DNA from 3 places in the Xanthobacter luteus genome. Region 3 is predicted to be linked to each of the others. Evidence: predicted binding sites of a transcription regulator. Region 3 holds the regulator's gene; each other region holds the start of a gene.
What was found. The regulator LexA, encoded in region 3, represses DNA repair genes until DNA is damaged. The targets are predictions, from matches to a motif close to TGTTCNNNNTGTGTTCNG.

Region 1 (4,253 bases), on a different contig from region 3:
GGTGGTGATGACGATGTCCTGCTTCTTGATGTGCTCGGCGACGAGCGCGGCTTGCTTTGCCTGATACTCCGCCGACATGGGCTTGGCGTAGCCGGCGGCTGTCTCCGCCTGCTTGAACTCTTCGTCCTCCACGGCGACGAACTTGGCGCCGAGCGAGGCCACCTGCTCCTTCGCCGCGGGGCGCACGTCGGTGGCGGTGACGATGGCGCCGAGGCGGCGCGCGGTGGCGATGGCCTGGAGGCCGGCGACGCCGGCGCCCATGACGAAGGCGCGCGCCGCGGGCACGGTGCCGGCGGCGGTCATCATCTGCGGCAGCGCGCGGTTGAACTCGGCGGCCGCGTCGATCACCGCGCGGTAGCCGGCGATGTTGGCCTGGGACGACAAGACGTCCATCACCTGGGCGCGGGTGATGCGGGGCATCAGCTCCATGGCGAAGGCGGCCACCCCGGCGCGGGCCATGGCGGCGAGCGCGGCGTCGTTGCCGTAGGGGTCCATGATGGCGAGCACCAGGGCCCCGGGCTTGTACGACGAAAGCTCGGCTTCCGTGGGGCGCCGCACCTTCAGCACCACGTCGGCGCCGGACAGCGCATCGGCGGCATGGGGCGCGATGGTGGCGCCAGCGGCCTCATAATCGGCATCGAGGATGCCGGACGCGACGCCGGCGCCGGCCTCGACCGCCACCTGGGCGCCGAGCGCGACGAGGCGCTTGACCGTATCCGGGGTCGCAGCAACCCTCGGCTCGCCGGGATCGACCTCGGCGGGGACAGCGATTTTCATCGGAAAGTCTCCGGTGCTCCGGGCTCACAGGCTCAGAGGAGGAAAATCCACATCAGGACGAGAATGACGGCGATCGCGATGGAGGCCCATTTTGTCAGCGACGTGAACATCTCATAGGTGCGTTCGTGCTCGACATAGTCGTTGCCTTCCGCGTGCCCGTACTCGATCGTGCCGTGATCGGCCATCGGTTTCCCCCTAGCTTATCGCTCGCACTGGCGTTTAGCGGAGAAGCGGTTTTCTGGCAACTCTTCTCTGGTGTACAGTATACATAATGTGCACCGCAACAGAAGGATTCCGTCCCGTTTCGGGATCTATGTTCTTGCTTTGTTCCTATCTGCGGGCTATCTTTTATCCATGGATGCCCCGCTCGATTCCCCCATCGTCGATCCGCCGCCCCCGGTTTGCGGGGCCGCGCCCGAAGCCGGTGTGCCGACAGGTCGCAGGGTCAACCGGGCGGCCGCCCCGCGCCGGGCGCAGCCCGATTCGGTGAAGACCGGCGCCGCCAACGCTTCTGCCATCGTCCGCACGGGCCCCGCCCTTCCCCTTGCGCGGCCCAAGAAGAAGGGCGCGCGTCTGCTGGGCCGGCTCGCCGAGGAGCGCGCCGCGCCCGCGCCCGTGCTTCCGCCCGCGCTCGACGGCGAGGCGGGAACCGGGGTGGAGCCGGAGCGGCGCCGCGGGCGCGGCGCCACCTCCAACGCCGCCGGCCGCTTCGAGCCCGCCGCCCGCATCGCGTTCGACGACGGCTGGGAGAGCCTCGACGACCTGCCGCCCTTCCGCACCCAGGTGACCGAGGAGCGCGCGCGCACGGTCATCACCCGCAACCAGTCGCCCGACATCGCCTTCGACCGCTCCATCAACGCCTATCGCGGCTGCGAGCACGGCTGCATCTACTGCTTCGCGCGGCCCACCCATGCCTTCCACGGCCTTTCGGCCGGGATCGACTTCGAGACCCAGCTGTTCGTGAAGCCCGACGCGCCGGAGCTGCTGGCGCGCGAGCTGGCGCATCCCGCCTATCAGCCGCGCGTCATCGCCATGGGGACCAACACCGATCCCTACCAGCCGATCGAGAAACGCTACCAGGTGACCCGCCGCCTGCTGGAAGTCCTGGCCGAGTTCGGTCATCCGGTGGGCATCGTCACCAAGTCGGCGCTGGTGGCGCGCGACATCGACATTCTCGGCCCCATGGCCGCGCGCGGGCTGGCCAAGGTCGCCATCTCCATCACCACCCTCGATCCGCACCTCGCCCGCACCATGGAGCCCCGCGCCGCGAGCCCGCACGTGCGCCTCGCCACCATCCGCCGCCTCGCCGACGCGGGCATTCCCACCGCGGTGCTGACGGCGCCGGTCATCCCGGCGCTCAACGACATGGAGATCGAGCGCATCCTCGACGCCGCCAAGGCGGCGGGCGCGAGCGAGGCGGGCTACGTGACGCTGCGCCTGCCGCTGGAGATCGCCGATCTGTTCCGCGAATGGCTGGTGGCCAACTTCCCGGACAAAGCGCGCCACGTGCTGGCGCTGGTGCGCCAGATGAACGGCGGCAAGGATTACGATTCCACCTTCGGCAAGCGCCAGCGGGGAACCGGGCCCTATGCCTGGACCATCGGCCGCCGCTTCGAGATCGCCACCCGGCGGCTCGGCCTCGAGGGCCGCGGGCTGAAGCTCACCACCGCCCATTTCCGCCGCCCCGCCGCCAAGGGCGAGCAGCTCTCGCTGTTCAATTGAGAAGGCGTGCCTGATGCCCGATCCCCACACCGACGGCAGCGCGGCGCGCGCGGCGCCGGACCTGCGGCTCCATCTCGTCACCCTCGGCGTCGCCGACCTCGCGCGCGCGGCCGCCTTCTATGGCGCGCTCGGGCTCGAGCGGCGCTACCGGGGCGCCGGCGGCGTCGCCTTCCTCCTGGCGGGCCATGTGGTGCTGGGTCTCTATCCCACCGCCGCGCTCGCCGATGATGCCCGCCTCAGGCCGGAGGATGCCGGCGGCGGCTTCGGTGGTGTCACCCTCGCCTTCAACGTCGCACACGCGGACGCGCCCGCCCAGGTCATCGCCCGCGCGGTGGCCGCGGGCGGGCGCTGCCTGAAGCCGGCGCAGCCCGTGTTCTGGGGCGGGGTCAGCGGCTATTTCGCGGACCTCGACGGCCATGTGTGGGAGGTCGCCTTCAATCCCGGCTTTCCGTTCGACGCCGAGGGCCGGCTGGTGGTGCCGGAAGAGGCGCCCGCGCCGTGACGGCGCGCCAGCGGTGGGGAGGGGCCGGCATCGCCTCCGCCGGAAGGCCGTCGCCGCAGCGGCCGCCCCTCCCTTCCTTTGGCGCGAACCGGGGCCGGCAGGCGGAGGACCAAAGCGAGGAGCCGCCGACACCTATCGGGAAGACGCGTGGGCGCGGGGCGCAAACGTCGGACGCCGTGCGGCGCGGATGCTCCCGCGGCGCCCGTTCAGGCTTCCCGCGGTCCCGCCTGGCGCGCCGCGCCCTCCGCCGCAGGCCGGCAGCCGGCGGGCGCCTTGGCGCCATAGGCGGCCATGAACACGCGCACCGCCCCGTTCACCACCTTGGCGGCATGGGCGGGGTCGGGCGGCTCGTTGGAGCCGATGAGGATGGGTGCCGTCACGCCGTCCTTGCACAATCCGAGGAACTGGCTCGCCGCCTGCTCCACGTCCTCGATCTCGAGCGCCCCCTGCTCCACCTTCGCGGCCAGGAACTTGGACAGGCGCTGGATGCCCGCGCACGGTCCGGCCTCGAAGAAGCGCCGGCCGATCTCGGGGAATTTTCCGGCGATGGCGATCACGGTGCGCAGCGTGGCGATATGCCCGGGCCGCACCATGGCGGCGATGAAGGAATGCCCGAGCTCGGTCAGCGCGGTCTGGACATCCGCTGCCTCGGCATCCAGCACGAACAGGCGCTCGGCGGTCTCGCTGCACTCGCTGCTGACCAAGGCGGCGAACAGGTCCTCCTTGTTCTGGAAATAGACGTAGAGCGTGCCCTTGGAGACCCCCGCGGCGCGGGCGATGTCGCCCATGCTGGCGGCGTCGAAGCCGTGCTCGAGGAACACCTGGCGTGCTCCGGCAATGATCTGGTTGCGCTTTTCCGGGTCCTGCCCGGCGCCGTGGGCGCCATCGCGCGCCTCCAGATGCCGCTCCGCTGCTACGTCGCTCGCGATCCTCATCGCCGTCCCATGTCCTCGCCCGTGTCCTTGCCCATGCGCCCGTCCTCGCTTTCGCCCCCGCCGCGCCCCCGGATCCGCCGCATTTCTGCGGGTATCGCAGGCTCCGGCGCAAGCGCCGCGCACCGCCATCCCCCTGCCGGAGCGCCAAGACCGTAGCGGGGTGGCGCCCGGGCCACAGGCGCGAAAGAGGCATCGAACCGAACCGTACGGTTCCCTCTTGATATGGCAGGAGCAATGCGCTAGATCAATCCCACCGACCGAACCGTTCGGTCAACGAGCGGAACCGCAACCCGCTCGCTGGTCGGGCCCGAGGGAGG
Region 2 (4,253 bases), on a different contig from region 3:
GCGCCCGCCTCGGTGACGACGCCCATGGGCGCTTCGGCGCGGGCTGAGATGGCGCCGTGGGTGGCATGTGCGAAGGCGGCGTTGGTCATCGGTTCGTCTCCGTGTCGTCGTCGGGGGTTTCGAGGGCGGCCGCGAGGGCGTCGAGGCGCGCGCTCCAGAAGCGCCGCGTGCGGTCGATCCACGCCTCCATCCCGTCGAGGCCTTCGGGATCGAGGCGGTAGATGCGCCGCTGCCCCTCGCTGCGCACCCGCACCAGCCCGGCCTGCCGGAGCGCCTTCAGGTGCTGGGAGATGGCGGGCGCGCTCAAGGAGAAGGCTGCGACGATGTCGCCGGCGGCCATCTCGCTTTGGGCAAGGCGCTCCAGGATGGCGCGCCGTGTGGGGTCGGAAAGGGCTGCGAAGCTGTCCATGGGCCTATATTTCGTTTTTCATTTAATTAAGTCAATACAAAAATATTGCCCCTCGCCTTGCCCCGGCCCGCGGCATGAGGGAAGGATGACCGCCCGCGCGGGCGCCCCGCCGGGAGAAGGGTCGAGGAGGTCGCCCATGACGCTGCGTTCCATCCGCTTCGATCCCGCGCCGAAGGTGGACACCGCCGCAGCCACCACCGTGCACGAGTGGTATCAGGACAAGTCCGGCGCCTTCTCCGCCGGCTTCTGGGCCTCGCAGGCGACCGAGATCGCCGTCGACTATGCGGAGGATGAGTTCTGCGTCCTGCTGGAGGGCACGGTGGAGCTCACCGATGCCTCCGGCCACACCGAGACCTACGAGGCCGGCGCCTGCTTCGTGATCCCGGCCGGCTTCACCGGCACCTGGAAGAGCGTGACGCCGGTGCGCAAGTTCTACGTGGTGCACCTGCCGAAGGAGGCGCCGCCCGCCTGACCGGCGCGCCGGAACCTTCCGCGCCCGCGCCGTGTTGCCCTTTCGGACCTGTGTCCTGAAAGGGAGAGCGCCATGTCGATCCGTGTCCAGATCGCCGCCATGCTGTTCATGATGATCCAGGCGGTGCTGTTTTTCGCCGGAACGCTGTTCCTGCTGCTGACGCCCCTGTCGCGGGAGGCCATGGCGCTGATGCCGTGGGTGGTCGCCGTCACAGCCTTGATGTCGCTGCCATTGTCATGGTGGCTGGCGCCGCGGCTGCGCGCCCGCACCTGGCGGCGGAAGGGCACCATGGAGATGCTGAAGTGACGGGCTGATTCCACCTTGAGCCGGCGGGCCGGGCGAAATCCACCGCCAAGCTCGCATTTGAGCCGTCTCGATGCCATTTTGTTCCGCAAGAGAATCATATGGCCCGAGACCTGCCCCTTTGACATCGCCTCCCCCTCCCCGCCGGCCCGAGGCTGCGCCCGCGCTTCCCGGACTGAAGCCCGGCGGCATCGCCGCCCGCGCGCGCGCCGCCATGGCCCCCGCGGCCCCCGCCGCCGCCTATCTCGCCGGCCTCAATCCGGAACAGCGCGAGGCGGTGGAGACGCTGGACGGCCCGCTCCTGGTGCTGGCCGGCGCCGGCACCGGCAAGACGCGCGTGCTCACCGCCCGCGTCGCCCATATCCTCTCGCTCGGCCGCGCCTTCCCGTCGCAGATCCTGGTGGTCACCTTCACCAACAAGGCGGCGCGGGAGATGAAGGACCGCATCCACGCCATGGTGGGCGACCAGATCGAGGGCATGCCCTGGCTCGGCACCTTCCATTCCATCGGCGTGCGGATTCTGCGGCGCCACCACGAGCTGGTGGGGCTGAAATCGGGCTTCACCATCCTCGACACCGACGATCAGATCCGCCTGCTCAAGCAGCTGCTCGTCGCCGAGAACATCGACGAGAAGCGCTGGCCGGCGCGGCTGCTGGCCGCCACCATCGACGGCTGGAAGAACCGCGGCCTCTCGCCCAAGGACGTGCCGCCGGGCGAGGGTGCGGTGTTCGCGGGCGGCAAGGGCGGCATGCTCTATGCCGCCTACCAGGCGCGGCTGAAGGCGCTCAACGCGGTGGACTTCGGCGACCTGCTGCTGGAAGGCATCCGCCTGTTCCGCGAGAACCCCGACGTGCTGGCGGAATACCACAAGCGTTTCAAATACCTGCTGGTGGACGAGTATCAGGACACCAACGTCGCCCAGTATCTGTGGCTGCGCCTGCTCGCCCAGGGCTCGAAGAATGTCTGCTGCGTGGGCGACGACGACCAGTCCATCTATGGCTGGCGCGGCGCCGAGGTGGACAACATCCTCAGATTCGAGAGCGACTTTCCCGGCGCCAAGGTGATCCGCCTGGAGCGCAACTACCGCTCCACCGGCCATATCCTCGCCTCCGCCTCCCACCTCATCGCCCACAATGAGGGCCGGCTCGGCAAGACGCTGTTCTCCGAGGGCGAGGAGGGCGAGCACGTCACCGTCACCGGGGCCTGGGATTCGGGCGAGGAGGCGCGCGCCGTCGGCGAGGAGATCGAGCAGCTCCAGCGCGCCGGGCACAAGCTGTCGGAGATCGCCATCCTGGTGCGCGCCTCGTTCCAGATGCGCGAGTTCGAGGACCGCTTCGTCACCCTGGGCCTGCCCTATCGCGTCATCGGCGGCCCGCGCTTCTACGAGCGCGCCGAGATCCGCGATGCGCTCGCTTACCTGCGCTGCGTGAACTCCCCCGCCGACGACCTCGCCTTCGAGCGCATCGTCAACGTGCCGAAGCGCGGCATCGGCGACGCCACCGTCAAGCAGGTGCACGACGTGGCCCGCGCCGCCGGACTGCCGCTCCAGGAGGCGGCCCGCGCCCTCGCCCAGAGCGAGGAGCTCAAACCCAAGGTGCGCGCCACCATGCGCGGCCTCATCGAGGCCTTCGAGCGCTGGCGCGAGCTCTCGCGCACCCTCTCCCACACCGAGCTTGCCGAGATCGTGCTCGACGAGAGCGGCTATACCGAGATGTGGCAGAAGGACCGCTCGGCGGAAGCCGCGGGTCGGCTCGAGAACCTCAAGGAGCTGGTGCGCTCCATGGAGCCGTTCGAGAACCTCACCGGCTTCCTGGAGCACATCTCTTTGGTCATGGATGCGGAGAACGGCGCCGGCGAGGACGCGGTGCAGGTGATGACCCTGCATTCCGCCAAGGGGCTGGAATTCGACACCGTCTTCCTGCCCGGCTGGGAGGAGGGCCTGTTCCCGCACCAGCGGGCGCTGGACGAGCAGGGCAAGGCCGGCCTGGAGGAGGAGCGGCGCCTGGCTTATGTGGGCATCACCCGCGCCCGCGCCTCGGCGCGCATCTGGTTCGCCTCCAACCGGCGCATCCACGGCATGTGGAATTCCACCGTGCCCTCGCGCTTCCTCGACGAATTGCCCGACGCCCATGTGCGGGTGGAGGAGAGCCGGGGCGGCATGGGCTGGGGCGGCTCCTCCTATGGCGGCGGGGGACATGGCGGCAGCTACGGCCAGAGCCGGTTCGACCGGGCCGAGCCTTTCGCCGCCTCGTCCTATTCGACCCCCGGCTGGCAGCGGGCGCAGAGCAATCGCGGCCGGACCGACGGCGGCGCGGCCCGCGGCGGATTCTCCGAGCGCGCCGGCGGGCGCTTCGATGCGGGTGCTTCGGGCCGGCGCGGCCCGGCCGTGATCGAGGGCACCTTGGTGGCCGCCTCCACCGGCGCGCCGTCGCGCTTCCGCTCCGGCGAACGGGTGTTCCACATCAAGTTCGGCTACGGCGAGATCACCGGCATCGACGGCAACAAGCTCACGGTCCAATTCGACAAGGCGGGCGAGAAGCGCGTGTTGGAAGCCTTCGTCGACCGGGCTTGAGCGGCGCGCTGGATTTGTCGCAGCGGAAATTCTGGGGTACCACTCACTAGGCTTCGCGCGCCCGCCGCGTGCCGGTCTGCGCGGCGATGGGCGGCGTCGAGGCGGGTGGGCGGCCCGGAAATCGATGCCTCGCACGCATGCGGCGCAAACGCCGCATGGGGTTGGATCCGGATTGACTGCCCTTCTCCTCTCAAACGTCGCCTTGCTTCTGGTGGAGATGGTGGCCTATTTCGCCGCCATGCTGGCCCTGTTCCGGGCCCGGACGACCCTCGGCATCGGCGCCTTCTTCTGCGCGCTGGGCAGCCTCCATTTCATGGAGACCTACCTGGCCGCGAGCTATTACGTGGCGCTGCCGTTCGGCGTCTCGCTCTCGCCCGGCTCGGTGGTGATGTTCGCGGGCAAGCTCGCTTTGCTGCTGCTGGTGTATATCCGCGAGGACGCGGTCGTGGCGCGCCAGCCGATCTACGGCCTCATGCTCGGCAACGCCATCCTGCTGG
Region 3 (4,253 bases):
ATGCGGCAGGACGATGTCGCTTCCGCGACCTCGCTCCTGCTTGGCGCGTGATATTGCCGTATAGGTGAATTTCCTCCTTAATAGGCGAGCCGGCCCGCAGAGGCCGGATGCTCCGGGAGGATGCCCATGCGACCTATCAGGTCCCGAACGATCTGGTCCGCTCTGTCTTTCGGCACGCTAGCGCTGGCGGCTGTGCTCGGGTCCCCGGCCGCGCATGCCGCCGAGCCCACCGGCCTGTGGCAGACCGCCTCGCGCGGCGGGCAGGTGGAAATCTACCGGTGCGGCGCCGCTCTGTGCGGCCGCCTGGTCTCCTCGGACGGGCTCAAGGCCGATCCGAACCTCAAGGACGTGAACAATTCCAACGCCGGCCAGCGCGGGCGCGGGCTCAAGAACCTCACCATCATGAGCGGCTTTTCGGGCGGCCCGAAGGAATGGTCCGGCGGCAGCATCTATAATGCCGAGGACGGCCGGACCTATTCCGGCTCGCTCACCCTCGACGGCGACAACACCCTGAAGCTGCGCGGCTGCGTGGTGGCCCCGCTCTGCAAGACGCAGACCTGGACCCGCCTGCGCTGAGCCGCCGGACCGCGGCGGCGCCGCGGCCGGACCGTCGTGGGCGTCCCCGCCCCCGCTCCGGCGGTCCGGTCGCGCCCGGCTGCTATCCTGCCGGCGCGCGGGCGCCTAGACTGCGGCGCGCCGGCCGGTCGCGATTCCGCGCCCCCGGCGGCAGAGGACCGCGCCGCACCGCCATGACCGAGCCGACCGAGCCCGCGCTGACCCATCTCGACGCCCAGGGCGCCGCCCGCATGGTGGACGTCTCGGACAAGGCCGTGACCCATCGCGAGGCGGTGGCCGAGGGGGCCATCGCCATGGCGCGCGAGACGCTGGAGCTCATCCTCTCCGGCAACGCGAAGAAAGGCGACGTGCTCGGCGCCGCGCGGCTCGCCGGCATCATGGCCGCCAAGCGCACCCACGAGCTGATCCCGCTCTGCCACCCGCTGATGCTCTCCAAGGTGGAGGTGGAGATCGCGCCCGATCCCGCTTTGCCGGGCCTGCGCATCACCGCGCGGGTGAAGACCACCGGCCAGACCGGGGTGGAGATGGAGGCGCTCACGGCGGTGTCGGTGGCCGCGCTGACGGTCTACGACATGGCCAAGGCGGTCGACCGCGCCATGCGCATCGACGGCGTGCGGCTGATCGAGAAATCCGGCGGCCGCAGCGGCGCCTTCCGCGCCGCCCCGCTCTGAGGTTCGAGGAACGCTGATGGCACTGATGAGCGTCGAGGAGGCCCTGCGCCGCGTCGCCGGCCCAACGGAGGCGCTGGCCGAGGAATGGGTGCCGGTATCCGCCGCCGCCGGGCGCGTGCTCGCCCGCGACCTCATCGCCAACCGCTCCCAGCCGCCGGCCGACATGTCGGCCATGGACGGCTATGCGGTGCGCGCCGCCGACATCGTCGACACCCCGGCGCGGCTCGCGGTGATCGGCGAATCCGCCGCCGGGCGTCCGTTCACGGGCGCCGTGGGCCGGGGGGAATGCGTGCGCATCTTCACCGGCGCGGTGCTGCCCGCGGGCGCCGACACGGTGGTGATCCAGGAGAACACCACGCGCGAGGGCGCGGTGATGACCACCACCGCGCCCACCGCGGCGCGGCGCAACGTGCGCAAGGCCGGCTGCGACTTCGCCAAGGGCGCGCCGGGCCTTGCCGCCGGCCATCGCATCACCGCGCGCGGCATGATGCTGGCCGCCGCCATGGACCATGCCCGCGTGCCGGTGGCGCGCCGGCCGCGCGTCGCGCTGCTGCAGACCGGCGACGAGCTGGTGATGCCGGGCGAGGGCTCAGGCGCCGACGCCGAGATCGTGGTGTCGAACGCCTTCGGCCTCGCCGCCATCGCCCGCGGGGCGGGGGCGGAGGTGATCGACCTCGGCGTGGTGGGGGACGACCTTTCCGTCATCCGCGCCGCCATCCGCCGCGCCGTGGATGAGGGGGCCGACGTGCTGGTCTCCTCCGGCGGGGCCTCGGTGGGCGACCACGACCTCATGGCGCCGGCCCTGAAGGCCGAGCAGGTGGACCTCGAAGTGCACAAGATCGCGCTGCGGCCCGGCAAGCCGCTGATGTTCGGCCGGCGCGGCGCCCTGCGGGTGCTGGGCCTGCCGGGCAATCCGGTGTCCTCCCAGGTCTGCGGGCTGCTGTTCCTGACGCCGCTGCTGCGCGCGCTCCAGGGCGAGACGGGCCCGGCCTACCGGACGCTTCCGGCCCGGCTCGGCTGCGCCATGCCGGCCAATGACTGGCGCATGGACTTCATGCGCGCGCGGCTCGCCGCCGACGGCGCCGGCGGGCTGCTCGCGACCCCCCTGCCGGTCCAGGACAGCTCGCTGCTCTCGGTGCTGGCTTCGGCCGACGCGCTCCTGATCCGCCCCGCCGACGCGCCCGCCGCCGAGGCCGGCGCGCCCTGCGAGGTGATCCCGTTCCAGGATTGAGGCCGGGATCCGCCGGCCCCAGGCGCAAGCGCTGGCATTCGCGGGCGGCTTTACGCCATCTTCACCACTTGCGGAACACAAAAGGAACAGATAAGGGTTGTTCATGATTTGTTTCTCCGCCCCCGGTGCGGTGGCGGAGGCCCGCAGGACGGCCAAGATCGGCCCCTGCGGGTGCTGGCTTGACCGGCGGCGGGCAAATGGCACGGGGGCGAGGAATGCTGACGCGCAAGCAATATGACCTGCTTCGGTTCATCCACGAGCGGCTCAAGGAGACCGGCGTCCCCCCCTCCTTCGACGAGATGAAGGAGGCGCTCGATCTGCGCTCCAAATCGGGCATCCACCGGCTCATCACGGCGCTGGAGGAGCGCGGCTTCATCCGCCGCCTGCCGAACCGCGCCCGGGCCCTGGAGGTGGTGCGCCTGCCGGACAGCGTCGCGCCCGGGCTCGCGGCGGCGCGCAGCGGGCGCGGCTTCTCCCCCGCGGTGATAGAAGGCAGCCTCGGTCGGGTGCGCCCCGTGGCCGAGGACGAGGAGGGCGGGCAGAGCGTCGCCGTGCCGGTCATGGGCCGGATCGCCGCCGGATCGCCGATCTCCGCCATCCAGTCGCGCAGCCACAATTTGAACATTCCCCCCGAAATGCTGGGCTCGGGCGAGCATTTCGCCCTCGAGGTGCGCGGCGACAGCATGATCGAGGCCGGCATCCTCGACGGCGACACCGTGCTGATCCGCCGCTGCGACAGCGCCGACACGGGCGACATCGTGGTGGCGCTGGTGGACGAGGAGGAGGCGACCCTCAAGCGCCTGCGCAAGAAGGGCGCCTCCATCGCCCTGGAAGCGGCGAACCCGGCCTATGAGACCCGCATCTTCGGCCCCGACCGGGTGCGCATCCAGGGCCGCCTCATCGGCCTGATGCGGCGCTACTGAGGGCTGGACGGCGCCGGCCGCGCGCAGCCGGCACGGATTTTCCCGGCGCGCGAGCCCTCGGCGGCGCGCCCTCGAAGCGCCCCCGGCGCGGCCTGCGCTAGCGCGGGTCCGAGGCGTCGGCGGCCAGGGCCTCCAGATCGAGCGGCCCCGGTGCCTCCAGTTGTTCGGGCAGAACCGGCATCCACGGCCGCTGGCGGAAGGCGGGCCGGGTGGGGATCGCCGTGAGGCCGCCCCAGGCGAGGGCGCCGCGGTCGCCCGAGCCGCGCGGCGCGAAGGCGTCCCCGCTCGGTGACGCGGCCTGCGCGGCCGCATTGGCGGTTGGCCCGCGCTCCGTGGGATCCGCGACCAGGCGCCCGGCGCCGGTCGACGCGTCGGCCACCGCTTCACCGCGCGCCATGCCCTCCCAGACCATCTCCTGCCCCAGCATCTCCTGCCCGAGCATCTCCTGCCCGAGCAAATGGCGCCCGGACGCGCCCTCCCCCGGCGCGCCGTCCCCGGTCAAGCCGGGCGTCCCGTCGCCGGCGGGCGCGATGGCGCCCTCCCCCGGCGCCCTCAGCCCCGCGCTGCGCGCCTTGCCCTCGGCCACAAAGGCGAGGGTCCCCGTGCGCTCCAGCAGTGCCGGCGTGATCACCCGCGCCGGGCAGGCGAGCGGCGCCTGATCGCGCGTGACGACGATGCGCGCCGACAGGCAGTCCGCGGCGAGGCCCTCGGCGCGGCGCGAGACCGCGAGCGTGCCGCCGCTCGGCAGCGGCGCGACGCAGCCGGAAGGGTCGCAGGCGAAGGCGGCGGCGAGCGCCGGGTCGTCGGCGGCCCGGCGGTCGCCCTCGCGGGTCAGCCACTGCTCGGCCACCA

Region 1: the regulator LexA is predicted to act here: its motif matches at 1,092-1,109, upstream of ABLE88_RS23140 (PA0069 family radical SAM protein).
Region 2: the regulator LexA is predicted to act here: its motif matches at 1,256-1,273, upstream of ABLE88_RS18815 (ATP-dependent helicase).

The regions. Positions count from the first base shown of each region.
Region 1 is NZ_JBDZDO010000009.1:218,606-222,858, forward strand. It holds gene ABLE88_RS23130 (Re/Si-specific NAD(P)(+) transhydrogenase subunit alpha) at 1-777, opposite strand, end outside; gene ABLE88_RS23135 (aa3-type cytochrome c oxidase subunit IV) at 810-962, opposite strand; gene ABLE88_RS23140 (PA0069 family radical SAM protein) at 1,204-2,499, shown strand; gene ABLE88_RS23145 (VOC family protein) at 2,513-3,001, shown strand; gene ABLE88_RS23150 (TetR/AcrR family transcriptional regulator) at 3,208-3,936, opposite strand.
Region 2 is NZ_JBDZDO010000006.1:298,652-302,904, reverse strand. It holds gene ABLE88_RS18835 (SRPBCC family protein) at 1-89, opposite strand, end outside; gene ABLE88_RS18830 (ArsR/SmtB family transcription factor) at 86-409, opposite strand; gene ABLE88_RS18825 (cupin domain-containing protein) at 546-881, shown strand; gene ABLE88_RS18820 (hypothetical protein) at 954-1,187, shown strand; gene ABLE88_RS18815 (ATP-dependent helicase) at 1,399-3,756, shown strand; gene ABLE88_RS18810 (GGDEF domain-containing protein) at 3,929-4,253, shown strand, end outside.
Region 3 is NZ_JBDZDO010000001.1:57,345-61,597, forward strand. It holds gene trpC (indole-3-glycerol phosphate synthase TrpC) at 1-51, shown strand, start outside; gene ABLE88_RS00375 (DUF2147 domain-containing protein) at 127-576, shown strand; gene moaC (cyclic pyranopterin monophosphate synthase MoaC) at 750-1,247, shown strand; gene ABLE88_RS00385 (molybdopterin molybdotransferase MoeA) at 1,264-2,478, shown strand; gene lexA (transcriptional repressor LexA) at 2,694-3,401, shown strand; gene ABLE88_RS00395 (ComEC/Rec2 family competence protein) at 3,499-4,253, opposite strand, start outside.